DNA from 2 places in the Alkalispirillum mobile genome. Region 2 is predicted to be linked to the other one. Evidence: predicted binding sites of a transcription regulator. Region 2 holds the regulator's gene; the other holds the start of a gene.
What was found. Region 2 encodes FliA, which starts transcription of late flagellar genes. Its sites were predicted from a motif close to GCTAAAGTTNNNNNNNNNNCNGCCGATA; they were not measured.
Positions count from the first base shown of each region.

Region 1: a site for FliA is predicted at 10,463-10,490, ahead of DFR31_RS00045 (methyl-accepting chemotaxis protein). Genes of this name have one in related genera too.

Region 1 is NZ_RCDA01000001.1:5,285-19,632, reverse strand. It holds gene DFR31_RS00095 (c-type cytochrome) at 142-609, shown strand; gene DFR31_RS00090 (c-type cytochrome) at 619-1,509, shown strand; gene DFR31_RS00085 (hypothetical protein) at 1,652-1,927, shown strand; gene moeB (molybdopterin-synthase adenylyltransferase MoeB) at 1,983-3,425, opposite strand; gene DFR31_RS00075 (M67 family metallopeptidase) at 3,410-3,853, opposite strand; gene DFR31_RS00070 (WD40/YVTN/BNR-like repeat-containing protein) at 3,922-5,007, shown strand; gene DFR31_RS00065 (DnaJ family domain-containing protein) at 5,014-5,412, opposite strand; gene yoaA (DNA repair helicase YoaA) at 5,396-7,339, opposite strand; gene DFR31_RS00055 (tetratricopeptide repeat protein) at 7,336-7,872, opposite strand; gene mrcB (penicillin-binding protein 1B) at 7,910-10,249, opposite strand; gene DFR31_RS00045 (methyl-accepting chemotaxis protein) at 10,550-11,974, shown strand; gene DFR31_RS00040 (methyl-accepting chemotaxis protein) at 11,988-13,433, shown strand; gene DFR31_RS00035 (PLDc N-terminal domain-containing protein) at 13,460-13,639, shown strand; gene DFR31_RS00030 (PH domain-containing protein) at 13,565-14,348, opposite strand, start outside.
Region 2 is NZ_RCDA01000002.1:204,105-218,452, reverse strand. It holds gene DFR31_RS09245 (GNAT family N-acetyltransferase) at 1-67, opposite strand, end outside; gene DFR31_RS09240 (type II secretion system F family protein) at 152-1,054, opposite strand; gene dinG (ATP-dependent DNA helicase DinG) at 1,060-3,195, opposite strand; gene fabG (3-oxoacyl-[acyl-carrier-protein] reductase) at 3,318-4,061, shown strand; gene DFR31_RS09225 (ComEA family DNA-binding protein) at 4,146-4,418, opposite strand; gene DFR31_RS09220 (chemotaxis protein CheW) at 4,540-5,028, opposite strand; gene DFR31_RS09215 (chemotaxis protein CheW) at 5,109-5,942, opposite strand; gene DFR31_RS09210 (ParA family protein) at 5,935-6,732, opposite strand; gene DFR31_RS09205 (protein-glutamate methylesterase/protein-glutamine glutaminase) at 6,808-7,995, opposite strand; gene DFR31_RS09200 (chemotaxis protein CheA) at 8,109-10,349, opposite strand; gene DFR31_RS09195 (protein phosphatase CheZ) at 10,412-11,203, opposite strand; gene DFR31_RS09190 (chemotaxis response regulator CheY) at 11,208-11,591, opposite strand; gene DFR31_RS09185 (RNA polymerase sigma factor FliA) at 11,656-12,384, opposite strand; gene DFR31_RS09180 (MinD/ParA family protein) at 12,384-13,214, opposite strand; gene flhF (flagellar biosynthesis GTPase FlhF) at 13,249-14,348, opposite strand, start outside.

The sequences.
Region 1 (14,348 bases), on a different contig from region 2:
AAACGCTGCATGTCAAATCAGCCTGCAAGACCGGGCAAACAGTACCACGACAGCATGTTTCATCGGCCTGCAGCTTGCGGACTCGTACAAGAGTGACGATATTTCCAGTCAAGTCGCTGTCGTTACCCAGAGGGACAAACCATGAAGAACAAGAGTTCCATGAAAATTCACTTCCGTAACGGATGCCTTGCACTGGTTCTCGGTAGTGCGCTGGCTTTCCCCGCCGCCTCGGCCGACCCGGAGGCCATCGTGGATTACCGCCAGGGCGTCATGAGTTCGTTGGGTGGCAACACCGCCGCCTCGGCCGCAATCCTGATGGACGGTGTGGACTTCCGAGAAAACCTGGAGAAGCACGCCCGCATTCTCGCGGAGTTCACCCGCGACATCCCGGCACTCTTCCCGGAGGGTACCGACGTAGGTGACCACGATGCTCGGGAGGCGGTCTGGACGGACCGCGAGACCTTCGAAAACCGGGCCGCGGATACGCAGGAGGCCGCTGAGGCCTTTTACGCCGTGGTGCGTGATGGTGGCTCCGAACAGGAAATCGTTGCCGCCTTCCGCGACATGGGGCAGTCCTGCCGCGCCTGCCACGACGACTTCCGCCGTTAAGGGGGCACCGTGGCGGGCCGGCGCAGCAAGCTGACGGCGGTAGCCGTGGCCCTGCTGGCCGCGGCTGCCACCCCGGCGGCCGCGGAGACGCCGGGCGACGACCCCGTCAGCCGCGGCGAGTACGTCATGCGCGCCGGCGGCTGTGTCTCCTGCCACACGCCGCGGGACGACGATGCCGAGCTGCTGGCCGGTGGCCGCGCGCTGGAGACCCCGTTCGGCACCTTCTACGGGCCCAACATCACCCCGGACCCGGAGCACGGCCTGGGCGACTGGACGCTAGACGACTTCATCGCCGCCATGACCGAGGGCCGCGCCCCCGACGGCCGCCACTATTACCCGGTCTTCCCCTACACCAGCTACACGCAGATGAAACGCCAGGACCTGGAGGACCTCTGGGCCTACCTGCAATCCCTGGAGCCTGTGAGCAAACCCAATCGGTCCCACGAGCTGTACTGGTTCGTCCGCTGGCGCACGCCACTGATGGGCTGGAAGTGGCTGAACTTCGAGCCGGGGCCGTTCGAGCCCGACCCGGAGCGCTCCGACACCTGGAACCGCGGCGCCTACCTGGTCAACGCCCTCAGCCATTGCGCCGAATGCCACACCCCGCGCAACCTGACCGGGGGGCTGGACCGCAGCCTCTGGCTTGCCGGCGCCGCCGACGGCCCGGAGGGCGAGACCGCGCCCAACATCACCCCGGACCGGGAGACCGGCATCGGCCGGTGGAGCGAGCGCCACCTCACCCGCTACCTGGAGTTTGGCATGACGCCGGGGGGCGACTTTGCCGGCGGCCTGATGGGCGAGTTCGTAGATGAGTCCAGCAGCCACCTCACCAACGACGACCGCCAGGCCATCGCGCACTACATCCTCTCCCTGGACCCCATCGAACACAGGGTGGAATGAGCTCAGAACGAATGGATCGGGCCACGGAATTGATCTGCGTCAAAGGACCGCACCTTCCATCCTGTACATCGCCAACTGCGGGTCAATACTGAAATTGAGGGCTCCCTTAATTCCCTTAGCGGCCTATTGGCTGGAGGTCACCATGCTTACCATCGATGATTGCCGGGAGCTCGCGGAGCTTACGGAAGAGGAAGTGGATGCGATCTGCGAGCACGAGCACTGCTCGGAGATGGTTGCCATTGAACTGGGCAACTACCTGGTTCACACGCCGGACGGCTGCCCCCGCATCCGGCGGATGATCCTCGACGACATCGAGCATGCGGAGGCTCGCAACGACACCCGCCATGTCGTCAAGCTGAAACTGGCTCTGAAGCACTTCTGCGAGGCCCACCCCGAGGCCCTCGACGAGGCCCTCTGAACGCCACGGCCGATGCCGCGGTAACGCGGCATCGGTCTTCTCGTCTGCCCGCCGCTCAGCCCGACGCGCTACAGAACGCCTCGTAGTCCACGTACCCCGGAAAGGGCCGCCCCGGCGCACAGACCGGGCAGTCGGCGTTGGCCTTCATGCGCAGCTGCTGGAACTGGCCGCGCAGGGCGTCATAGTGCAGCAGCCGCCCCGATAGGGGTTCCCCGACCCCGAGCAGCAGCTTCAACGCCTCGGTGGCCTGAAGCAGGCCGATCACCCCCGGCAGCACCCCCAGCACCCCGGCCTGGGCGCAGGATGGCGCCAGCTCCGGTGGCGGCGGCTCCGGGTAGAGGCAGCGGTAACAAGGGCCCTCCCCCACATTGAACACCGTCACCTGCCCCTCGAAACGGTACACCGCGCCATATACCAGGGGCAGGCCCAGTTTCACGCAGGCATCATTGACCAGGTACCGGGTGGGGAAGTTATCCGAGCCATCAATGACCACGTCCGCCCCCGCCAGCACGGACTCGATGTTCTCGCTGCTGAGCCGGGCCTGCACCGTCTCCACCGTCACCTCGGGGTTGAGCGCGGCGATCGCCTGGCGACCGGACTCCGTCTTGGGCTCCCCCACACGGTCGTCGCTGTGCAGGATCTGGCGCTGCAGGTTGCTACGATCCACCACGTCGTGGTCAATCAGCACCAGCGTGCCTACCCCGGCGGCCGCCAAATAGAGCGCGGCCGGTGAGCCGAGACCGCCGGCCCCCACCAGCACCACCCGGCTGTCGCCCAGCTTCAACTGACCGTGCTCGCCCACCTCGGGCATGCGCAGGTGGCGCGAGTAGCGTGCCCGCGCAGACTCATCCAGCATGCGCGGCACCTCGAAGGGCCGCCCCTCGTCCTTCCAGCGGTTGAAGCCGCCGGCGATGTTGCGCACGTCACGGTAGCCCATCCGGCGCAAGTCGTCGGCAGCCAGCAGCGACCGCTGGCCCACGGCGCAGAGGGTGAGCACAGGGCGGTCCAACTCCGGTACCGCCTCCTCGATCCGCAATTCCAGCCAGTTGCGGTCGATACGCAGGGCGCCGGTCGGGCTACCCTCGGCCACCTCACCGGCCTCGCGCACATCCAGCAACACGGCCCCGTCGGCCAGCAAATGCTGCGCTTCCGCCGGGGTAATCTCCGGGACCTCCTCGCGGATGCGTTGGGCCATCCGTTCCAGCGCCGACGGGCCACCGCCGGCCACCGCCGGCAGAATGGTCAGGACGTCCCCCGGGGCAAGCGCGGTCTCCTGGCCGTCCAGCTCACGCACATCCTGCTCGCCCCGGAACAGGTTGACGAACCGGCGCAGCTCGCCGTCCGGGTCCACCAGCCGGGCGTGCAGCAACGGGTAGTCCTCGGCCAGGGCGTCGAGCACCTCGACCACGCTGCCGGCCGCAATCGCCAGCTCCGCCTGGTCATCGGCGAAGGGGCGCAGCGGCGCCGGGAGGCGTACGGTAATCAGGGGTTCAGACATAGGGCTTCCTCGCTGAATTGATCGGCGCTCAAGCGCCAACTGCGCAATTCGGTCACGGTGTCGCGATCCACCGCCGCGATCAGGTAACTCCAGCCACGCCAGGCCTGTGCCCGGTCGGTCTCCGACGGCACCGCCCCACCTTCCGGGTGAGTGTGCCAGACCCCGAGGATCTCCAGCCCCAGGCGGTGGCCCAGGCGATCCCAGCGCAGGAAATCGCGGGGGTGCAGCAGGTAACGGTCCCGGCGGCGCTCGGCGATGTTGCGGCAGAGCACCAGCCGCTCCACCCGGCCGCCACGCCCCAGCAGCAGGCCGCAGGCCTCATAGGGCCAACGGGCCCGCCCATACCGGGCCAGGCGGGCCTGCTCACCGGCTGGCAGGGTCAGGCCGGCGGCGGCTGCGGCGTTTGTCTTGGGCGATGGCTTGGTCATGACTTCATGGTAACTTAGTCGGGTACTGATTGGCCCTTTTCCATGCTGCAGCACAGGAACGCACATACGTGAACGAGACCACCCTGCTCGTCGGCACCCAGAAAGGCCTGTTCCGGCTCCAGGACACCGGCCGAGGGGGCCGTTGGGAGATGGCCGGCCCGCTGATCGAAGGTTACGAGGTGCTGCATGCCTGGCTCGACCCGCGGGACCGGTCCCGGGGCCTGGCCGCGGTCAACCATGCAATCTGGGGCGCCCATATCTACCGGACCGCTGACGCCGGCCTGAGCTGGGAGCCGCTGGCTTCCGTGCCGATGCACCGGCCGGGGCTCTGGCAAAAGCGGATGAAGGCGGTCTGGCACCTGGCCCCCGGGCCGAGCGACGCCCCGGAGACGGTCTTTGCCGGCATCGACCCGGCCGGGCTTTTCCGCAGCGACGACTACGGCCAGTCCTGGACACCAATAAGCGGGCTGAACGAACATCCCAGCCGGGACACCTGGGAGCCAGCCCGCGGCGGGTTCTCGCTGCACTCCATTCTGGTGGACCCGCAATCACCGCGGCGGCTCTACGCCAGCATCTCCGCCGGCGGGGTGTTCCGCAGCGACGACGGCGGGCGCAGCTGGCAGCCCTGCAACGAGGGGGTCCGCGCGGAGAACCTGCCCGGGCGGTGCGCGGTGACCGGTCACAACGTGCACCGCACGGTGCTTTGCCCCCGCCGGCCCGAGCGGCTCTACCGGCAGTGCTACAACGGGGTCTACCGCAGCGATGACCGGGGCGGGCACTGGACGGAGATCACCCCTGGGCTGCCCAGCGATTTCGGCTACGCGCTGGTCACCCCGGCCGGCGACCCGGACACGGTCTACGTACTGCCCATCGAGAGCAACCACCTGCGGACCTGCTGCGATGGGCGGTTGCGCGTCTACCGCAGCCGCGACGCCGGCGAGACCTGGGCACCGCTCACCCAAGGACTGCCCCAGCAGCACGCCTACGTGACCGTGCTGCGCGAGGCCATGGGGGATGACGGTGCCGACACACCGGGGCTGTACTTTGGCACCTCCAGCGGCCATCTCTTCGGCAGCCACGACGGGGGCGAGCAGTGGCAATGCCTGGCGGAATTCCTGCCGCGTATCCTCTCGGTGACCGCCCTGCGGCGGTAACGCGACTCACTCCTTGTCGCCGCCCAGGCGGCGCAACAGCCGCTCCTGGTAGGCGCGTTCCACCGCCATCAGACCACCCTGACCCCGGCCGCGGCGCCGCTCCAACCGGGCGCGCAGCAGCGCCAGGCGCTTCTCCGCCTCGCTGCGCTGCCGCCGCTGTATGGCGGTGTCATCGTCCAGCCCCGCCAGCAGGGCCTCCAGGGATTCCACCTCGCGCTGGTCCTGCAGTTCCGGTGGCAGGCAGTTGGCATTCTTGAGCACGCGGTAGGCCATGCGCAGCTCCTCCGGCACCATGCTGTCGTCGTCCAGCGACAACGGCTTGCCGGCCCCGGGCAACTCGTCCAGCTGCCCGGCCTCCTGGGCCTCCTTGATGCGCGCATCGGCCAGCTCATCCAGGAATTTCATCGGCACCCTCCTGCCAGAAGGCGAGCACGTCCTCCAGCGCGTCGGCCCGTCGCATGGGCGGCAGGCTGCGCAGGAACACCTTGCCGTAACCCCGGCGGGTGAGCCGAGGGTCGGCGATGACCAGCACCCCGCGATCCTCGGCATGGCGGATCAGGCGGCCCACCCCCTGTTTTAGTGTAATCACCGCATGAGGCAGTTGCAGGTGGCGAAACGCGGAGCGCCCCTCCGCCTCCGTGGCCTGGATGCGTGCCTGCAGCACCGGGTCGGCCGGCGAGGCAAAAGGCAGGCGGTCGATGATCAGCGTGGACAGAGCCGCCCCGCGCACGTCCACGCCCTCCCAGAAGCTGGCCGTGCCCAGCAGCACGGCATTGCCCGCATCGCGGAACCGGGCCAGAAGCTCGTGCTGGGCCGCCGCCCCCTGCACGAGCAGGGGCCGGTCCAGGGTACCGGCCAGCGCCTCCGCCGCCTCACGCAGCACCCGGTAGCTGGTGAACAGCAGGAACGCACCACCGGGCGCTGCCTCGATCACCGGGCGCGCCATGGCCACCAGGGCCGCCGCGTAGCCGGGGGCGTTCGGTTCCGGCAGCCCCTGCGGCGTGTACAGCAGGGCGTTACGCTCATAGTCGAAGGGGCTGTCCAGGCAGAGGGTCCGCGGCTCATCCAGCCCCAGCCGCTGGCTGAAATGCTCGAAGTCGCCCTTCATGGCCAGGGTGGCGGAGGTGAATACCCAGGCGGCCGGGGCGGCATCGCGCCGGTTACGGAAAGGCCCGGAGACATCCAGCGGGGTCAGCCGCAACCAGAAGCCGCGCCCCTGGGTCTCGAACCAGGGCACGCCCTGCCCCGGCTCCGGCTCGTCGAACTGCTGCAACGCCTGATAGAGCCGCTCGGCGCGCTGCTGGCAGCGGGCCAGCTCCAGCCCGCGCTCGCCCAGCGGGGCCAGCGCCAGGGCCAGGTCGTACAGGGCCGTCTTGAGGTCATCCAGGCCCGCCCGGACGGCCGGTCCCGGCGGTTGCGGCCAGGCGGCGCGCTGGTCCGCCTCACCCAGCGCATCGCGCAGCGCCTCGGTGGCGTCGGCCACCCGCGCCACCCGCGCCGGGAAGCCGGGCTGGTCTCCGGCCTCGCGCTGGTACGCCTCCGTGGCATCCCGGGTCAGGTCGCGCAGCTGACGGCCGGTGATGCCCAGCCCGAAGAACCGGGCGGCGGTCTCCGGCAGTTGATGCGCCTCGTCGAGAATCCAGACATCCGCCTCCGGCACCACTTCGCCCCAGCCCGACTCGCGCAAGGCCCAGTCGGCCAGCAGCAGGTGGTGATTGACCACGACCAGGTCGGCTTCCTGGGCGCGGCGGCGGGCCTCGTAGAAGTGGCAGTCGGCAAACCGCGGGCACTGCCCGCCCAGGCAGCTCTCCGCCGTGGCCGTGATGCGGGGCCGCACATCGGTGCGCCGGGCGGCGGACGGGGCTTCGGCCAGGTCACCGGAACCGTTCTCCGCCGCCCAGCGGCGGACCTGCTGCAGGGCATCGTGCTGAACCGCGGAGCGCCCACCAGCCGCCTCGTCAGCCATGTCCAGGCGGTGCAGGCAGAGGTAGTTGGTGCGTCCCTTCAGCAGCGCGATTCGGGTCGGGACGCGCAACGCGTCCCGGACCAGGGGGAGATCGCGGTGGAACAGCTGATCCTGCAGGGTACGGGTACCGGTGGAGACCACCACCCGCTTGCCGGAGAGCAATGCCGGGATCAGGTAGGCGAAGGTCTTGCCAGTGCCCGTGCCCGCCTCCACGACCAGGCTGGCGTTGTCGGCCAGGGCCTCGCCCACGGCAGCGCCCATGTCCTGCTGGGCCTGGCGCGGGGTAAACCCGGACAGGGCCCGGGCCAGGTCACCGCCATTGCCCAGCGCGGCACGGGCCGCTTCCGGCAGCGCCTCCGGGGTCAAATGCCCTCCGCCTGCCGGCGGGCCTCATGGGCGCCCTCCTCGTCCCCCTGCTCGGCCCGGCTGGCCTCAATGAGCTGCCAGTTGCGCCGCTGCAGGGCGCGATCACCGTCGGCCAACCGAATGGAGCGCCGCGCCATCTGCTCCGCCTGGGCGTAATCCCCCTGCTGGAAGCGGACCACGGCCAGGTTTTGCCACAGCGGCGCCAGGTCCGGGCTGATGCGCACGGCGCGCTCCAGGTAAGCAGCCGCCTGGTCGTAGTCGCCGTTCTGGCTCGCCTCGCGGGCGTCCGCCACCAGTTCGATCACCGCGTCCGGGATGGCCGGCTCACGCTCGGGCTCCGGCTCGGCCGCCTCCTCCGGCGGCTCATCCACCTCCGGCTCATCCACCTCCGGCTCGGGCGCGTCCGGCTCGGGCGCTTCGGCGGGCTCCGGTTCCGGTGCCGGTTCGGTCGGCCGGTGCTCCGGCGGCATCAAGGTACAGGCCCCCAATGCCAGGGGCAGGAGCAGTACCAGCAGTCTTGCGTTCAGTCCCATGGGTCTTTTTCTCTCGTGCTCGCCACAGTGGCCCGGGCTAGCGGCCCAGCACCCGGTCCCAGAAGCCTCGCGAGTCATCTTCCCCCGGCTCGCCGGCGCAGTCCACCGTCTCGTCCGGCAGATGATCGGCGATGTAAGGCAGGCGCACGGCCCCCTCGCAGCCCTCGTCGGACCGCTTGCCGGTCTCGGCGTCGATCCAGACCGCTTCCACGCCGCCCGGCGTCTGGCGGCGCAAAGGCCGGTAGCTAAGGCGGCTGAACTGCTCCCCCCAGATGGGCAGCGCGCCGCTGGAGCCGGTCAGCCCGTGGCTGCGGTTGTCATCGTGCCCGATCCAGACCACGGAGAGCAGGTCCCCGGAGTAGCCGGCGAACCAGGCATCGCGATAATCGTCCGTGGTGCCGGTCTTGCCCGCCAGCCCGCTGGTGTCCCCTACCCAGCCCTGCAGGCCCCGGGCGGTGCCCTGACTCACCACCTGGCGCAGGGCGTGCTGCAGCAGGTAACTGCTGACCGGGTCCACGGCCTGCTCGGTGGACAGACTGTAGCGGGACAGCAACTCGCCATCGCTGTCGGTGACCGCCCGCACGGAGCGTAGCGGCGAACGGAAGCCCTCGGCGGCGACAGTCTGATAGACCTGCGCCATCTCCAGTACCGAGTGCTCGGTGGCGCCGAGCACGAAGGAGGGGTAGAGGCTGTTCGGCACCCGCCCGCCCAGGTCCGCCCAGCTGCGCGCCACCCGGCGCAGGCCGAGGCTCTGCCCCAGGTGCACGGTGGGCACGTTCAGCGAATCGGACAGCGCCAGCCAGAGCGGGACCTGATCCCGGTTACTGCCGTCGTAATTGCGAGGGGTCCAGGGGTCGCCGTGCTCGTCCTGGATGGTCACCGGCTCGTCGCTGAGCACGCTGCCCAAACCGTAACGCGAGGGCTCCCTGAGGGCTGCCAGGTAGACCGCCGGCTTGACCAGTGAGCCGATGGGGCGGCGCGCATCCAGTGCCCGGTTGAAGCCGGCATAACGGTAATCCGCGCCGCCCACCACACCCACCACCTCGCCGTCCTCCACGTTCACGGACACCAGCGCCGCCTGCGGTGCGTCATCGCCGAACTGGGCAAGGCGGGCATCCACCGCCGCCTCGGCCGCGCGCTGCACCCGGGGCGCCAGGGTGGTATGGATGTGCAGGCCGTCGCTGATCAGGTCCTCGCGGCGGTAGTCCCGCTGCAGGTGGCGGCGGACCAGGTCCATGAAGGCGGGGTAACGCCCCTGGTGGCGCTGGCCATCGGTGACCAGGCCCAGGTCCTCCGCCATGGCGGAGCGGGCCTCCGTCTCGTCGATGATGCCGTCGCGCGCCATCAGGGTAAGCACCAGGTCGCGCCGGTCCCGCGCCCGCTCCGGGTTGCGCCGCGGGTTATAGCGGGAGGGCCCGCGCACCATGGCCACCAGCAGCGCCTGCTGCGCCAGGCTCAACTCCTCCAGCGGACGGCCGAAGTAGAACTCGGCCCCCAGACCGAAACCGTGGATCGCCCGCCCCCCGCGCTGGCCCAGAAACACCTCGTTGAGGTAGGCCTCGAGGATCTCGTCCTTCTCGTAGTAGTGCTCCAGCAACAGCGCCATCACCGCCTCGGTGAACTTGCGCTGCAGCGTCTGGTCGGCGGTGAGGTAGAAGTTCTTGACCAGCTGCTGCGTGAGGGTGCTCCCGCCCTGCACCACCCGGCCGGCACGGATGTTGGCCACGGCGGCACGGGCGATACCGGTGAACGACAGCCCGCGGTGATCGTGGAAGTTGCGGTCCTCCACCACCAGCAGGGCAGCGATCAGGCTCTCGGGCACCTGGTCCAGGCGCACCAGCAGGCGATCCTCCTGGTGCGGGGCGTGCAGGCTGCCGATCACCGCCGGCTCCAGCCGCGCCAGGCCCACCGGCTCACCGTTCCGCAACCCCTCCAGGGTGCTCAGTTGCCCGTTAGCAAAGACCACCCGCAACTGCCGGGGCAATTCCTCCCCGTCCGGGTGGTTAAAACCGCGGGTGCTGAGGTGGAACTCCGCCCCGTTGCGGCTCCAACTGCCCGACTCCCGGCCGCTGCTGGTGCGTCGGTAGCCCAGCTCCTCCAGCTCCACCTGGAGTTCCGCCGGCGAGAGGGCCTTGCCGGCAAACAGTTCCAGCGGGCGGGCATACACACGCGCCGGCACGGCCCAGCGCCCGCCCTCGAAATGCTCGCGCAACTCCGGCTCCAGGGACTTGGCGTAGAGCGCCAGCAACCCCACCGAGATCAGCGCCAACGTTAGCATCAGCCCCAGCACGCGGCCGGCCCATCGCCGGAGCAGCCCGGGCTGGCGGGCTCCTGTCTGGCCCTTGCGGCGGGGTTTTCGGGATTTGTTTGCACTCAAGGGGGACGTACCCTGGTCGCGGCCGGGAACAGCGCGGCGGATTATATCACTCCTGACCGGCCGGAAACGGCTTTATTCCTATGGACATAGCCGCCATTCCTTAACTTCCCTGCGATCACGCGCTGCGGCCCTTCCCCCGATCGGAAAAGCCGCTTACCCTTATAGACTATCGTGTTATCGGGCATCGCCCCCCGCCTGGCCCGATGCCCGGCAGCTCAAGATTCCGGGCAAGCGGCCGCCACCAATGGCAGAGGCAGAACCCGCATAATCAGAAATCGCATCGATCAGGGGCAGCCGGCTATGGCTTCGGTACTCAAGGACAGGTCCCGACCCGGGACCACGCAGACCATGGACCACTTCTCGGTGATCCAGCAGATCGCCGAGCGGACCAGCGGCGTGGGTGTGGAGGCGGTGGACATCGTCAACCACATCGAGCATGTCGCCGGCCTTTTCCGCCGGCAGGCCTCTATCTTCTCGGACCTGGTGGGCACCGCCCGCCGCATGAGCGAGGCCAACGACACCGTCGACCAGGCCGCCCGCCGCGCCCACGACGTGGCGGCCAAGGCGGGCAAGGACGTGGAGCGCTCGCGCAACACCATCACCCACTCGCTGGAGCAGATCCGCGAGCTGGCCGAATCGGTCACCCACATCGAGGGGCAGCTGGGCACCCTCAACGAGGCGCTGCAAGGGGTCGCCCAGGTGGCCAACGAGATCAGCACCATCGCCAAGCAGACCAACCTGCTGGCGCTCAACGCCACCATCGAGGCCACCCGCGCCGGCGAGGTGGGCCGGGGCTTTGCGGTGGTCGCCGAGCACGTGAAGGAGCTGGCCAAGCAGACCGCCGATGCCACCGCTGAGATCCACCAGATCCTGGAGGAGCTGACAGCCATCATCGAACGGCTGATCCGGCGCGGTGCCGAGAGCACCGAAAAGGCCCAGGCCGTACGCGAGGGTACCCACGCCATTCAGGAGATCATGGAGACCGTGGGCAGCGCCATGCAGGACGTGGACACCGAGTCCAGCCGCATCCACGACTCCGTCGGCGAGATCGACCAGCACTGCCGCAAGACCGTGGACGGCCTGGAAGAACTGACCCACGAGGTGCAGCACGCCAACCGGGCCTTGGAAGAGGCGGAGCAGCGGACCGAAAAACTGCGCCACTTCACCGAGTTGCTGATCCGCGAGACGGCCGTGGAGGGGGTCGAGACCGTCGATACCCCCTACATCCGGTTGGCGGAGCGACTGGCCGCCGAGACCGCCGAAGCCTTTGAGGACGGCATCCAGCGGGGCAGCGTCAGCAAGGAGGCCCTGTTCGATCAGAACTACCAGCGCGAGGCCGATAGCGACCCCGCCCGCTACACCACCGCCAGCGCTGACTTCTGCGACCGGGTCCTGCCGGCCGTTCAGGAGCCCGCCCTGCAGCACCAGCGCCGGGTGCTGTCCGCGTTCGTCTGTGACGTGGGCGGCTACGTGCCCGCCCAGAGCCGGGAGGCGGCCCGCGCGCCCTCCGCCGACGATGGCGCCGAGCCGCCCCGCTTCCACCGCCGCCGCCTGGACAGCCGCGAGACCCGGGCGGCCGCCCGCAACCGCGAGCGCTTCCTGCTGCAAACCTACCGGCTGGAGTTGGGCGGTGGCCACCACGCGCTGGTCAAGGAGGTATCCGTGCCCATCAAGGTGCAGGGGCGTCACTGGGGCTGTCAGCGGCTGATTTACGCGGCGGAGTGAGGGAGCGACCACCATGCCATTGTTCAAACGGAAACAGCAGAACCGCAACGCCGCCGCCCCGCTGGTCAGCGACGAGGACCTGGCCTACCAGGAGATCCTCAAGCAGACCTCCCTGCACACCAGCGAGCTGGGGCTGGAGGCCTCCGACGTCACCGGCCACGTGGACGAGATCAAGGAGCAGACCCGCCGCGAGGTACAGCTCTTTGAAGAGCTGCGCGAATCCGCCCGGCGCATGTCCGAAGCCAACAAGGTGGTGGACGCGGCCGCACGCAATGCCCAGCACGTCTCCGGGGCAGCCCGGGCCGACATGAGCCGGTCCGACGAGACCATCCAGAAGGCGCTTTCGGACATCCGCGACCTGAGCCGTTCGGTGCATGACGTCGAATCGGAACTCAGCGGCCTGAACGACGCCATGGTGCGGGTAAGCAAGGTGGCCAAGGGCATCGGCTCCATCGCCAAGCAGACCAACCTGCTGGCCCTGAACGCCACCATCGAGGCGGCGCGCGCCGGCGAGGCGGGTCAGGGCTTCGCGGTAGTGGCCGAGGAGGTCAAGTCGCTGGCCGGGCAGACCCACGACGCCACCTCCGACATCGACCGCACCCTCCACGAGCTCACCGAACAGACCCGGCAGCTGATCAGCACCGGTGGCGAGAGCACCGACCGGGCCAAGGCGGTGGAGAAAGGCACCAACGCCATGCAGGAGGTGCTCGGTGCAGTCGCTCAGGCCATGGGAGACGTGGACAACGAGTCCGCCCGCATCGCCTCCGCGGTGCAGGAGATCGACCGCCACAGCGACACCACCCTGGACGGTCTGAACGAGATGGCCGACGACGTCACCTCGTCGCTCGCCAACCTGGAGGACTCCGGCAGCCGGCTGAACCGCCTGCTGAGCTTCGTCGAGGAGCTGATGAACCTGGCCAACGCCAGCGACGTGGAAACCGAGGACACGCCCTACATCCGCATCGCCACCGAGACCGCGGCCCAGGTCGGCCACGTCTTCGAGGAGGCCATCCGCAAGGGCGAGATCAGCGACGCGGACCTGTTCGACGAGCACTACGAGCCGGTGCCCGACACCGACCCGCAGCAGTACACCACCCGCTTCGTGGAGTTCACCGACCGCGTCCTGCCGCCCATACAGGAGCCGGTGCTGGACTCTGACCCGACCATCGGCGGGGTCTGCGCCATCGATCGCAACGGCTACATCCCCACCCACAACCTGCACGTGTCCAAGCCGCAGCGCGCGGGTGACCCGGAGTGGAACAACGCCAACAGCCGCAACCGCCGGCTCTGGGAAGACCGCACCGGGCAGACCGCCGCCAAGAACCAGCGCCCCTGGCTGCTGCAGACCTACCGGCGCAACATGGGCAGCGGCCAGTTTGTGCTGATGCGCGACTGTTCCGCCCCGATTACCGTCAACGGTCGTCACTGGGGCGCAATGCGGATACTCTACAAGCTCTGATCCGCGACACGGCAGGAGTACGCCATATGGGCATCGAGGTCACCGGGCTGCTGGGGTTTATCTGGCTGCTCATCATCATCTGGGCCATCGTGAAGACGGCAACGAGCGCGGCCGGCCCGGTCGCCAAGCTGCTATGGATTCTGATCCTGCTCTTCCTGCCCCTGTTCGGCCTGATCGCCTGGCTGTTGCTCGGCCCCAAGGGGTAGCGACGGTCGGCACGCCACCCGGTAGAGCGCCTCGTTGGCCACGGCCCGCGCCGTGGCCAGGGGGATAAAGGGCACCACCACCGGCCCGCTAGCCAGCTGCAGGTGGAGCGTGGCCAGCTGGCGCCGCCGCTGCACCCAGCTCTGCTGCACCGTCACGGCCTGCACCTTCTCCAGCGGAAAGAGCGTGGTACGCCGTCCCAGCAGACCCCGCCGTACACAGAGAAAACGGCCCGAACGGCGCCACGCCACCGCGCGCCAGCGCAGCCAGGCCACCGGCCAGGCGATCACCGCACCCACGCCGATCAGCGCCAGCCAGCCGGGGAACCCGGTCAGGCCCAGAAAAATCAAAGCCAGCACCGCTGCGATCACGATCAACCGCAAAGCCACCACGCGCCGGTAGAGACGGTGGACGCGCTGATAGCCCAGCTCCAGCGCACCCGCCGCCTCGTCGCCCGACCCGGGCCAGAAGACAGCGCCCAGGGTCGGCCCCTCCGACTGCCGCAACCCCGGCACCAGAAAGCGCTGCCCCGCGGTATCCGGCCCGGCGGAAAGGCCGTACTGGTGGCAGACCAGATAGCCGCAGCGCAGCCCGCGCCCCACCGCCGTCTGCACCCACTCCAGCGACTGCAGTTTTGCCGCCGAAAGGGTCTGCTGCTGACGGGTGAACAGCCCGCTGTACTGCACGTAACGGCTCCCCTCGCGCACCAGG
Region 2 (14,348 bases):
CCAGGGCGTCGATATGATCAGCGATGCTCGTCCCGCGGATCGTGTCCAACTGCAAATGCTCGATCATCCCCAGTCCCCGTTGTCGTTGCGGGCCATCTCCGCCCGGGCAGTATTTACCCCGACCTGCCCGGGTTCAAGTGACAGCGGTATGTCAAACAAAGCCCATTAACAACCAGACCACCACAAGGCCGTAGGCGAGCCGTGGCAGCCATTCGCGCCATAGCGCGCGGCGGAGGGAGAGGCGCTCATCCAGCGCCTGAGCCCGGTGAGCGAAAAGCTCCGGCAGCCGCCCCCCCTGTTCCGCCGCTTCCAGTAGCCTGCGATCCGCCCGGTCCGACAGGCACCCGGCCGTGTCCAGTGCAGCCACCACGGGGCTGCCAGCGCTCACCTCCGCACTGGCGCGCCGCAATGCTCGGTCCCAGGGCGCCTCCACCACCTGTACCGCATGGGCCAGGCCCCGGCCTGCCGGCACGCCGGCCGACAACAGGACGGAGAGCAGCCGGTAGAGCTTCCAGCGGCTGGTCAGCGGCAGCGCACCGGTCGCGGCACGGAGCCGGCGCAGCACCCGCATCAGGGCGTGGCGGCCACGGACGAACAACAACACCAGCACACCCACCAGGGCCAGGGGCTGCCCCACTCCGACCAGGTAACCGGCCGGCCCGATGTGCCCGGCAGCCAGGGCCGGCAGGGGCCGCAGCAGCAGGACGAGCAGAAACACCGCGGCCGGGTAGAACAGCCGCGCCCGCACCGCGGCCCAGGCCCGTTCATCCCGGACGACCCACTCACCCAACTCGCGCAACGCCAGATCGACCCGGCCGCACGCCTCCAGGGCCTCCACCCAGGCGCGCTCATGGGGCGCGAGCATCCCGCCACGAACCAGCGCCCCGGACAGCGCACGCCCCGCCCCCGCCGCGGCGGCGACTTTTCGCAGCGGGCGCTCGCTTGCCGGGTGCGCCTGCCGCAAGGCATTCACGGCCTCGCGCGCCGGGAGCCCGCTCTCCAGCAGGGTTGCCAGGTCCTGTAGCAGCGTGGCGCGGGCTCGCACCGGGCGCATGGGGGTTAACCGGTGCCGGTAGGGGGCGGGGCTGTGAGCGGGGTGCCCATCTCCCGACCGAAGGGGGGCAGGCCGCTCAGCAGCGCCTTGCCGTAACGGTGGGTGATCAGGCGGCGGTCGAGCACTGTGACCCGGCCGCTGTCGCTCTCGGAGCGCAGCAGCCGCCCGCAGGCCTGTACCAGCTTCATGCCCGCGTCCGGCACGGTGATGTCCATAAAGGGGTTGCGCCCCCGCGATTCCAGCCACTCGGCCAGGGTTGCCTCCACTGGGCTGTCGGGCACCGCAAAGGGGAGCTTGGCGATGATCACGTGGCGACAGAGCTCGCCGGGGAGGTCCACCCCCTCGGCAAAGCCGGCCAGTCCGAAGATGACCGATGCGCCGCCCGCCTCCACCGCCCGGGCGTGGGCGGCCAGCAGGTCGGCGCGGGGTTGCTCCCGCTGACGCAGTACCCGCGCCTGGCAATCCGCCGGCAGAGCCTCGAAGACGGCGTCCAGTTGCCGGGCGGACGCAAACAGCACCAGGGTGCCGCCGGGTTCGGCCCCCAGCAGCCCGGGCAGGACACGGATCAGTTCGTCGGTGTGGCCCTCGGGGTCTCGGGGGTCGGAGTCCATCCGCGGCACGTGCAGCACCGCGCGGTTGCGGTAGTCGAAGGGCGATGCCAGCGAGATGTAGCGCGTGCCGTCGTCCTCCTCCAGCCCGCACGCCAACCGCATCCGGTCGAAGCGGCCCAGGGCCGTGAGGGTGGCGGAGGTGAGCACGGCCCCGGCGGCCCGCGACCAGAGGCCGGCACGCAGCATGGCGGCGGCGGAGACCGGGGAGGCGGCGACCAGGTAATCCGGTCGGCCGTGGCCCAGGGCTGTGACCCAACGGGCCACCGGCGGCGCCTCCGGCGGCTGCTCGCGGGCGACCAGCCGCCAGGTGGCGGCCAGGTGCTCGACACGGGAGGCCGCCTCGCCCAACTCCGGCGCCAGGCGTTCCGCCACGCTACCGGGAGTGACGCCCTCGTCCGCGGTGACCTTGGCAAAGGCCTGACCGATGCGCCCGAAATGCTTCTCCACATCAGCACTGGCATCGCGCAACCCGGGCACCAGGTCGCCCATCGGCTCGGGCAACTCACCGGCGGGAAAGCGCCATACGCCGTCCCGGCTGTTCTGTCGCCAGTCGCGGCGGATCATGCCCTGCATTTCATGCAGCATGGCCGACAGCTCATTCACGGAGCGCTCCAGCGCCTCCAGATGGCGGCCGGCGTCCTCCGGCAACAACGTGATGGCCTGCCCGGCCAGGCGCGGCAGCTTCTCCAGCCATTGGACCGAGCCCTGGAGCGGTGCCTCCGCCCGGAAGGCGTCGGTCGCCCGGGCTGCCAGATGGTGCGCCTCGTCAAATACGTAGAAGACCTGTTCCGGCGGCGGCAGAATCACCCCGCCCCCCATGGCCAGGTCCGCCAGCACGAGGTCGTGGTTGGCCACCAGTACGTCCTGCTCTTCCATGCCCCGGCGTGCGACGTGGAAGGGGCAGTCGCGGACGTGGGGGCAACCGCGGCCGGTGCACCCATGCCGGTCGGTGGTCATGGGGCCGTGTAGATCCGCGGCGGGGGCTGGCCGCCGGTCCAGATCACCATCCCAGCGGCCGTCGAGCAGATCCTGGTAGAGGGCCTGAAGCGCATCCAACTCGCCGGCTTCGGGCTTACGCGGCCAGTGCGCCGGGCCTACTGATGCGCTGCCCAGGTCCATCTCCCCCTGTGCCGCACCGCCCACCAGCTGCTCCAGGTTGCGGGTGCAGACGTAACGCCGCCGCCCCTTGATCAGTGCATAGGTGAAATCCAGCCCGGAATTGCGTTGCAGCGCCGGCAGATCGCGGTCGACGATCTGCTCCTGCAGCGCGACCGTCGCCGTGGAGATGATGAGCTGGCGCCCCTCGGCACGCGCCACGGGGATACCCGCCAGCAGATAGGCCAGGCTCTTGCCCGTGCCCGTGGGACCCTCGATGGCCAGCAGGCGGCGCCCGTCACAGTCGCCGGCCAGGGTGCGGGCCACTTCGGCGATCATCTGACGCTGCTGCGACCGGCTGCGAAAGCCCGATACATTCTCCCCCACATTGCGCAGGGCCTCGCGTATTTCTTCCTTTACCGCTTCTTCAAGCATGCCTGGATTGTGCTCACCGGGATGACGGGGGAGGCAGTTTGCAAAATATTGTACCTATACTGTTTACTGCAGGTGCGCTAATCATCCACAAAAAAGGGCTAGACAGGAGGAGTGTTTACCCCATGCAAAGACTCGACGATAAAATCGCACTGGTTACCGGTGGCTCCCGCGGTATCGGCAAATCCATCGCACTGGAGTTGGCCAAACTGGGTGCCAAGGTGGCCATTAACTACCATGGCAGCAAGGACAAGGCCGATGCTGTCGCTGAGGAGATCCGGGCCCTCGGCACCGAGGCGCTAGTCATCCAGGCCGACGTCGGCGAGGCCGAGTCCGCGCGCAATATGGTCAAGCAGGTGCTCGACCAGTGGGGCCGGCTGGATGTGCTGGTGAACAACGCCGGCATCACCAAGGACACCACGTTCAAGAAGATGACCGACGAAGCCTGGCACGCGGTCATCAATACCAACCTGAACAGCGTGTACTACGTCACCAGTGCGGCCCTGCCCTCCATGCTCGAGAACAACTTCGGGCGAATCATCAACATCAGCTCGTTTGTGGGTCAGGCAGGCAACTTCGGCCAGACCAACTACGCGGCCAGCAAGGGTGCGGTTATCGCCTTCACCAAGAGCCTGGCGAAGGAAGTGGCCCGCAACAACATCACCGTGAACGCGGTGGCGCCGGGCTTCACCGCCACCGAGATGGTGGCGGCCATCCCGGAAAAGGTGCAGGAGAAGATTCTCGCCAATGTGCCGCAGCAGCGTTTCGGCGAACCGGAGGAAGTAGCCCGCGGCGTGGCCTACCTGGCCGCAGAGGGTGCCTACATCACCGGTCAGCAGCTGAACATCAACGGTGGCGTGTACATGTAAGCCGGCCGGGTTACCGCACAGGCAGGGACCGCTTTCGACCCCCGGCCCCACCGCCACGGCGGTGGGGCCGGCAACGCTATAGGGTCACTCGGTCAGAATGTGTTGCCGGTTCTGTTCCACGGTGGCCGGGCCCACCCCGCTGACCCGGGTCAGGTCGTCGGCCGTGGCAAACGGGCCGTTCTCTTCCCGATAGTCGATGATCGCCTGTGCGCGGGCCTCGCCCACGCCCGAAAGGTGCTCAGCCAGCTGCTCGGCAGATGCGGTGTTGATATCAATACCGCCCGATGCCACGGCGAGGGCGGACAGGGAGGAGAGCGCAAGAGCGGTGAAAAAGCGGGTAACAACATGTCGTTTCATGGCCTTTGAACTCCTTTCTTCCGTTGGCCTGTACCGCACCAGCGTGCGGTGATCCTGGGTCCCACATCCGATGTGGGAGTTTTAATCTAGCACCGCGAATCCCCCGGGACAAGCCAGCCGACTACACGCTGGCGACGTCGTCCCACTCCTCCTGCGTGAGCATACGATTGACATCCACCAGGATCAGCAACCCCTCCTTGCGGCTGACCACGCCGTAGATGTAGCGCGAGGACTCCTCGTTGCCCACGTTGGGGGCGGTATCGATCTCGTGCTCGGCGACGTTCACCACCTCCGCCACGCTGTCCACCATGATGCCGGCAATGTGGGACCCCGCCTCAATGACAACAATACGGCTGTTCTTGTCCGGTTCGCGCTCGGGCAGCCCGAAGCGCAGCCGGGTGTCGATCACCGTGACCACTTTGCCACGCAGGTTGATGATACCCATGACGAAGGGCGGTGCACCGGGCACCGGCGCGATCTCGGACAGCGGGAGCACCTCCTGCACCTGCATGACGTTGATGCCGTAGGTCTCGTCGTCCAGGCGGAAGGTCACCCACTGGCTGGTGGGCCCCTGCTCGTATTGCTGCTCGTCTTCTTGCTGCTGCGCCATGTCTCACGTCCTCGTGTTCTTGTCTATTCCCGGCGCTGCGGGTGGTTTATATCTACCATGTCGGCGCCCACGCCGAAAACTCAAGTCCGGTGTTCCTCCAGCAATTCCGCGAAGGCGTCGGTGTCCATCAGCGCGCAGAGGTGCTCGCGCACCGTGCCGGCCAACCACCGGCGTTGGCCGCGACTGGTGCGCCATTGCACCTGGTCCGGTTTCAACCGCATCACCTCGCCCACATCCCGGCAGGCCAACGCCCACTCGCTGTCACCTACCACCAGCAGCTTCCGGGGCGACAGGTCTTCGTCGGACAGCCGGTTGCGGTGCCGGTCCAGCACCAGGGTAGCCGTGTCCACCACCTTCACGTTGCGCCCCCGGTAATGGAACAGGCCGCGGAACCAGTCCGGCTTGCCGGGCGTTGGGGCAACCTTCCGCGGATACGGCACCACACTGTTCAGCTTGACCAGGGGGACAGCCAGCCGCAGCCCGCCCACATAGAAAATGAGCGCCTGGAAATCGGGGCGGGCCCATTCCGGGATCGGGTCATGAGGCCCTTCGGGTTCTGGCTCTGGCGCCGGCGCCCGCCGGGCCGCGACCGATGGCGTATCAACGGCAGGGACCTCCGCTGGCGGGGGCTCCTCGGGCGTCTCCGCGGGCGGGGCTTCCGCCGGGGCTGGCTTCACCGCCGGCTCTGCGGGCTCCGGCGGTGCCACGGTGGGCAGGTGCGTCACCGGCCGGGCCGGGGTATCCAACACCGGTCGGGGTGGGTGCGGGGCGGGCTCCGGCTCCGGGGCTTCTTCCCGCCCGGACGCCTCTTCGTCGCCCTCCGGGATAGCCGAGAGCAGGTCCTCCAGGTAGCTGCTGAGGGCCTGGTCCTGGCGCACCAGCGCCGGGTCCTCTCCGTTCCGCCGGTCAGCCATGCTGCACCTCCGGCCGGTCATCGTCCGCCCCATCGGTATCCAAAGTGTCCAGCAGTTTGCGATAAGCAATACTGCCGCGGGCCCAGGGCTGCATCACCGTCAGCGGCCGGCCCGCGCGGCTGGCATCGCGGAACTGGGTATCCACCGGGATCGCGCCCTCCCAGGCCTTATCACCGTAGACGCGGCGGATCTCCTTGAGCGACTCCACCGAGGCGCGGGTACGCCGGTCATAGAGCGTGGGTACGATGGTGTAGGGTAACGGCCGACTGCGCGAACGCTGCACCATGTCCAGGGTCCGGATCATCCGCTCCAGGCCTTTCAGTGCCAGAAACTCGGTCTGCACCGGTATCAGCAGGTGGCCGCAGGCCGCCAGGGCGTTGACCATGAGCACCCCCAGCATCGGCGCGCAGTCCAGGAAGGCGAACTCGAAGTCATCCTCCAGCGTCGCCAGACCCCGCTGAACCACGAGCCCCATACCCTGCCGGCTGCCCAGCTGACGGTCCAGGGTCGCCAGTGCCGTGGAGGCGGGAATCAGCTTCAGGCCCTCCACGCCGGTGTCGTGCAACAGCTCCCGCGCCGGCGGGGCCTTGCCCGGTGTGTCGAACAGATCGTAAATGCTGGGCTGCACGGTCTCCGGGTCGTAGCCGAAGTAGGCGGTGAGCGAGCCGTGAGGATCCAGATCCACCAGCACGCAACGGCGGCGCTTGAGCGCAAGCAGGCCGCCCAAACTGACTGCGGTGGTGGTCTTGCCGACCCCGCCTTTTTGATTGGCGACTGTCCAGATCCTCATGGGCTTGGCCGTCGGTTCTCCGTGTGCCTGGAATACAGGCCATATGATGCAAGCAGCGGGCCAACCCCCCCGGGCTCAGCGCAGCCGGGCCAACTCCTCGCCCACCTGGTCCAGGGGCAGGACGCGGTCGGTGAGCCCCGCCTTGGCCACAGCGGCCGGCATGCCGTAAATGACACTGGTGGCTTCGTCCTGGGACCAGATCGGGCTCCCCGCACGCTTCATCAGCTTGGCACCCTCGCAGCCATCGGCCCCCATGCCGGTGAGCACGACACCCAATGTCTTGCCGGGGCAATACTTGGCCGCGGAGGCGAAGGCGATATCCACGCTCGGCTTGTAGAACTGCTCAGACGACGCGTCAAAAACACGAACCGTCAATTTACCGCCGCGCTCCTCCACTGCGGCCTGTCGGCCACCGGGTGCCAGCAGCGCCTGCCCCGGGCGCAATTCGTCACCGTTTTGGGCCTCGCGCACCTGGATTCGGCACAACTCGTTGAGGCGTTCGGCGAAGGCGGGCGTGAAGCTCGCCGGCATGTGCTGGATGATTAGCACTGGCAGCGGGTAACCCGCCGGCAGCTGGGTCATGACCCGCTGCAGGGCGACCGGGCCGCCGGTGGATGTCCCGATCACGACCAGCTTCAGGTCCCCGGCGCGCACCCGATGCCCGCGATCAGCACGGGGCGGCGGGGCCTCTGCCGGCGCGGCGGCTGGTGCGGATGGTGTTGTCGCACGCGACCGCGCCGTTGCAACGCCGGTTTTTTCCGTGCCGGCCCGGGCCGCGGGGGTTGCCGGGCGCTGCGCTTCGCTCCGGGCCGGCGGCGGGCTGGTGGGCGCGGAGGGGCGCGGGGCACGACTGGCCGGCGCGCCGCGGCCACCGCCCAGCGCGATCACGCGCTCCTGCAACTGGCGCTTGACCTGCTCCATGTCGCCGGAGATGTCCGCGAACCGCTTGGGAATGAAATCGGACGCCCCGGCATCAAGGGCATCGAGGGTCTCGCGGGCGCCGTCGTAGGTCAGCGAGGAGAACATGAGCACCGGGGTGGGCTGCTGGCGCATGATCTCGCGCACGGCAGTGATGCCGTCCATCTCCGGCATCTCGATGTCCATGGTGACCACGTCCGGGCGGAGCTTCTGCACCTGCGCCACCGCCTCCCGTCCATTGGCCGCTTCCCCCACCACCTCGATGCGGGGATGCTCCTGCAACATGGCCTTGATACGGCGGCGGAAGAAGCCGGAGTCATCCACCACCAGCGCACGTACTTTCACCCATTACCTCCCAGTTCCCGATGCAGGGACGTTCATGTCTCGGTAGTCGCAGTCTACCGTATCAGGCGGGCTCAGCGGGGCCGGACCGGGGGGCATTGGCCGACGGCACCCGGTCAGAGCCGGGTACCGTAAGCCTTGACCAGACTGGGGATGTCGACGATGAGGGCGATCTTGCCGTCGCCGGTGATGGTGGACCCGGCCAGGCCGGGCAGCCCCTGGAGCATGGCACCCAGGGGTTTGATGACCACCTCCTCGAGCCCGATGACCTCGTCCACCACGAAGCCCACGGCCTGGTTGCCGAGGATCACGGTCACCACCTGGCGCTCGTCGTCGCTGCCGGCCTCGTGCATGCTCCGCACGGTACCCTCGCCCATCTGCTGCAGCCAGCGCTCGAGGAAGAACAGCGGCATGGCCTTGTTGCGCACCATGACCACCAGCCGCCCGTTCACCACGTTCGTCCGCTTGTGGTTGAGCTCGAAGATCTCGCGGACCACGGACATGGGCAAGGCGAACTTGCGCCCCCCGACCTTGACCATCAGCGTGGGCAGGATGGCGAGCGTCAGCGGCAGCTGAACCTTCATGGTGGTGCCGACACCCATCTCGGAGTCGATATCCACCGTGCCGTTCAGACGCGAGATGCTGTTCTTGACCACGTCCATGCCCACCCCGCGCCCAGAGACGTCGGAGATCTCCTCCTTGGTGGAGAAGCCAGCGGCGAAGATCAGGTTGTAGCACTCTTTCTCGTCCAGCCGGTTGGCGGACTCTCGGTCCATCACGCCCTTTTCCACCGCGATGTTACGCAGCTTCTCGGCATCCATACCCCGGCCGTCGTCGGCGATGGTGAGCAGGATGTGATCCCCCTCCTGTTCGGCGGCCAGCAGGACTGTGCCGGCGCGGGGCTTGCCCGCTGCCTCACGCTCGTCCGGGGGTTCGATGCCGTGGTCCACGGCGTTGCGCACCAGGTGGACCATGGGATCGGCCAGGGCCTCGACCATGTTCTTGTCCAGGTCGGTGTCCTCGCCGCGGGTCTCCAGCTTGATGTCCTTGTCCATGTTCCGCGCGAGATCACGGATCAGGCGGGGGAAGCGCCCGAAGACCTTCTTGATCGGCTGCATCCGGGTCTTCATGACCGCGGTCTGCAAGTCGGAGGTAACCAGTTCCAGGTCTGAGACCGCCTGCCCCATGCGCTCATCGCCCAGCACGCCGCGCAACGTGGCCAGCCGATTCCGGACCAGGACCAGCTCCCCGACCAGGTTCATGATGTCGTCCAGCTTGGCGGTATCCACGCGCACGGTGGCTTCCGGTTTGGGTGCGGGTGCCTTGCCGGCACCCCCACCGCCCGAGGACTGCCCCCCCGTACCACCGCCCCCTTTCTGGCCACCGGAACCGCCACCCGCGGCCGGCTTGGCGGGCTGCGCGGGTTGCTCCGCCCGGGCCTTGGGCGTCGGCTCCCGGGGGGCGGCAGGCGGGGCCTCGGAGGCCGATGCAGAACCGCGGTCCGCCTTGTCGTCCGCCGCTCCCTTCCCGGGGGCGCCGCCCTTGCCGTGCAGGTCGTCTAGCAGGGCCTCGAACTCGTCCTCGGATATCTCCTCGTCGCCGTTGCCCTGAGGCTGATCCGGGGCAGCCTGGGTCCCACCCTGGTCGCCGGTGGAGGCGGAAGCCGGCTCCTTTTCGGGCACGCCGGCGTGCTTGCCCTTGCCGTGCAGCTCGTCCAGCAGGGCTTCGAATTCGTCGTCGGTGATCTCGTCGCTGCTGCTGGCGCCCTGGTCGGTACCGGCGGGATCTGCAGCGGGCGCGGATTGCTCGTCCTCCAGGGCGTCGAGCAACTGCTCGAATTCCTGGTCGCTGATGTCGCCCTCTTCCCCCTGACCAGGGGCACCCTCGGCCTGCCTCTTCCCTTGTACCGGCGGGTCGGCGGCGGCCGTGTCGCCCTGCGGAGCGCCCTCCCCGGCCAGCCGTTGCTCGTCGGTGATGTTCAGGGCCTCCAGGTCGCGCAGCAGTGCCGGGTCGGCGGGCTCGGGGTCCTCGCCGTTCTCGATGCTGTTGAACTGGTTGACCACCACGTCAAGCGCCTGCAGCACCGTGTCCATCAACTCCGGGGTGACGGTGCGATCGCCATTGCGCAGCAGATTGAAGACGTCCTCGGTGCGGTGACAGACCTCCACCAACGGGTCCAGGCTCAGGAAGCCCGCACCGCCCTTGATGGTGTGGAAACCGCGGAAGACGGCGTTGAGCAGATCGCGGTCGTCGGGACTCTGCTCCAGGTCCACCAACTGCTCGCCGAGGTTCTCCAGGATTTCCCGGGACTCCACCAGAAAGTCCTGAACGATGTCGTCTTCGATGTCGATCCCCATGCCTGCCCCCTGTGATTCATGCGGTGCCCTGCTCAGCCGGCAGGAGCCGGGCGCGTGTCCAATCAGAAGCCCAGGCTGGACAGCAGATCGTCCACGTCGTCCTGGCCCTTGACCACATCCTCACCCTTGCTGGGCATTTGTGGCCCTTCGCCCCGCATATCGGTTTCCTTGTTCTCTTTGCCCTTATCGGCCGTTTTCCGGGATTCTTCACCCCGGGCCTTGCCGGACAGGGCCACCATCTGCACCAGGTTCTCCTCGACCTCCTCGACCAGCCCGATCACCCGACGGATGACCTGCCCGGTGATGTCCTGGTAGTCCTGGGCCATCAGGGCCTCGGAGAGCTTATTGTGCAGATCGGACGCGGACAGCCGGGCGCGCCCCAGGAAGCCGTCGATGTCCCGCGAGAGTTCGCGGAACTCTTCGGCGGAGAGCTCCCGGCGACGGAAGGCGCGCCAGCGCTCGGCCAGCTCCGCGGACTGGTCGCGGAGCTCGTCGGTGAGCGGCATGGACTCTTCGATGATGCCCAGGGTGCGGTGGGCCGCCTGCTCGGTCATGGTGATGACGTAGTTCAGGCGCTCCCGGGCGTCGGGGATCTCGGTGGCGGCGATGTCTGACAGCCGCGTGTCCAGCTTGAAGGACTTGATCGCCTCGTGCAGGTCGCGGGTCAACTGGCCCAGCTGCTGGAAGAGCTCGGTCTCGCGCAGGTGGGTCAGCTCGTCCACCACCGCGTCGGCCTCGCCCTGGTCCCCCCGGTCAACCGCCTGCATCAGGCGTTCCGCCGCCTCGCGGTAACGCGCCAGGCTATCCTCCTGCGGGTGATTGGCCTGGCCATCGCTCATGGATTCTGCGCTCATGCGTTCACGCCCCCTCGGCGTCGATCCGCTCGAAGATCTTCTCGATCTTCTCCTTGAGCGTGACGGCGGTGAACGGCTTGACGATGTATCCGTTCACGCCGGCCTGGGCGGCGGCCACGATCTGATCACGTTTGGCCTCGGCGGTGACCATGAGCACCGGCAGGTCCTTGAGATCGGGATCGGCTCGCACTTCCTTGAGCAATTCCAGCCCGGTCATGCCCGGCATGTTCCAGTCGGTGACCAGGAAGTCGATGCCGCCGCGCTTGAGGATAGGCAGGGCCGTCTTGCCGTCGTCGGCCTCGACGGTGTTGTTGAAACCCAGATCCCGCAGCAGGTTCTTGATGATGCGTCTCATCGTGGAGAAATCATCCACGATGAGGATCTTCATGTTCTTGTTCATGGCTGTGACAGTCCCCCTATTACATCCGGCCCGTTAGCACACAGAGGCGGCGTTAGCCGCGGCTCAGCCAGTCCTTGAGCAAGTCGCGCAGCTTGACGACGATACGGCCGTGAATCTGGCTGACGCGCGACTCGGTGATATTGAGCACCTGGCCGATCTCGCGCAGGTTGAGCTCTTCGTCGTAGTACAGGGCCATGATGAGCTGTTCCCGCTCCGGCAACTGGCGGATGGCCTCGGCCAGTGCCTGCTGAAAGCCCTCGTCGGTGATCTCGGCAAAGGGCTCCGGGTGGTCGCCCGGTAGCTGGTGCGGTTCGCCGGTCGCCGGATCCTCCTGATCGATACTGAAGACGCGGGATGTGGAAACATCCTGCAGGATCTGGTGGTACTCGTCGAGGGTGATGCCCAGTTCGTGGGCCACCTCGTGATCGCGGGCATCCCGCCCGGTGCGGTGCTCAATGGTCCGGATCGCTTCGGCCACCGAGCGGCCCTTGCGGTGCACCGAGCGCGGGGTCCAGTCCAACCGCCGGATCTCGTCCAGCATGGCCCCGCGAATGCGGATCCCGGCGTAGGTCTGGAAGCTCGCCCCCTGGCCGGCATCGTACTGCTGGGCCGCTTCCAACAGCCCCACCATGCCCGCCTGGATCAGGTCGTCCAACTGCACGCTGGGCGGCAATCGGCCGGCCAGGTGGTGGGCGATGCGCTTGACCAGCGAGGCGTGCCTCACCAGCAGGTCATTCTGGCTCTGCGCCGCCACTTCGGCGTACATGGCATGTCCGTTCATCAGGACACCTCCCCGGCACTGTATTGCACCAGGCGCTCAACGAAGAACTCCAGGTTGCCGACCATCTGTGCCGGCATGGGCCACTTCTGCACGCGCATGGCCATGTCCTTGAAGGCCCGCGCTGCCGGGCTACCGGGGAAGCTGGTAACCACCGGCTGCTGCTTCTGGACGGCGCGCCGCAGGCAGTCATCCTCCGGCACCATGCCCACGTAATCGATGGCCAGGTCGAGGAAGCGGTCGGTGGCCGCGGAGAGCTTGCGGAAGAGCATCCGCCCCTCCTCCGGCGAGCGCACCCGGTTGGCCACCATGTGGAAGCGCTCCACCCCGTGATCGCGGTTCAGCACCTTGATAAGCGCGTAGGCGTCGGTGATGGATGAGGGCTCGTCGCAGACCACCACCATCACCTCGCGGGAGGCCTTGGCGAAGCTCATAACGCCATCGGAGATGCCCGCCGCGGTGTCCACCAGCAGGTAGTCCAGGTCGTGGCTGAGCTCGCTGAAGCTGCGGATCAACCCAGCGTGCTCTGCCGGGGTGAGCTCGGCCATGCGCTGGGTACCCGACGAGGCGGGCACGATGGTGAAATCGCCGGGGGCACGCAGCAGCACCTCGTCCAGCGTGGCGGTACCGTCGATCACGTGGGAGAGGTTCTTCCGCGGCGACAGCCCCAGCATCACGTCCACGTTCGCCAACCCCAGGTCGGCGTCCATCAGCATGACCCGCTGATTCCGGGCACTGAGCGCGGCCGCCAGGTTGACGGACACGTTGGTCTTGCCGACGCCACCCTTGCCGCTGGTTATGGCGATGACCTTTACCGGTCTGGGATTAGCCATGCGTCTCAGTCCTGCTGCCTGATCGAAACCCGTGTTATTCACCAGCATGTCGCGCGCCACCCAGGCTCAACGCCAGGGCCTCCTCGTCCACCTCCTGCTGGTACTCGTCCACCAGGGCGCCGGCGCGCTCGACCAGTTTATCACCCCTGGCGATCTCAAGGTCTTCCGGTACCCGCTGCCCGGTCCCCAGCCAGGTCACGGGCAGGCGGCTGCGCAGCGCCACGGTCAGCATACCGCCCAGACTGGTCGCCTCGTCCAGCTTGGTGAAGATGCAGCCCTGCGGCTCGGCGGCGGCAAAGGCACGCATGGATTCGGTGAGCGTGCTCAACTGGGTGGCTGCCGACAGTACCAGGCAGGTGCGCAGCCGGCGACTGCTCTCCCGCAGGGCCGTGAACTGTTCGGCAAGCCGCACGTCCCGCTGGCTCATGCCGGCGGTGTCCACCAGCACCAGGCGCTTGTCCTGCAGGCTGTCCAGCACCTCGGCGAGTTCCTCGCCGCTGGCCGCGTTGTAGACCGGCACCTGCAGGATACCGGCGAAATTCCGTAACTGGTCCTGCGCGCCGATACGGAAGGTATCGGTGGACACCAACGCCACCTGGTCCCGACCCTGTTTCAGGGCGAAGCGGGCGGCCAGCTTGGCCACGGTGGTGGTCTTGCCCACGCCTGTGGGACCGACCAGGGCCATCACGCCCCCCTGCTCCAGGATGTCATCCTCGGCGATGGCGACATTGCGCTCGATGATCTGCAAGGCGTGGGCCCAGGCCTCCTCCGGGTCGGCCTCCGCCTGCACGTGATCCGCCAACCGGCGCGCCACGTCGCTGCCCATCCCCATGTCAGCCAGCCGCTTGAGCAACCCGGCCCGGGCCGGGTGCCGCTGGCCCATCTGGCTCCACTCCATCAGGCTCAGCTGGCTCTCGAACAACCCGCGGAGCTGGCGGATCTCCTCGCGCATCTGATTCATGGCCGGGTCCTGCGCCCACTCCACCCGCGGCGTGGGGCTCGCCCCGCGCGTACGCCTTGCTGCCGGCCGCCGTTCTCCGGACGCGGCGCCCTCCCGCTGCCGGGCCTCGCGCGCGGACTCGGCGTGAGCCTGCTGCAGGTCGGCGAACAACTCGTCCTCGTCATCGTCACCCA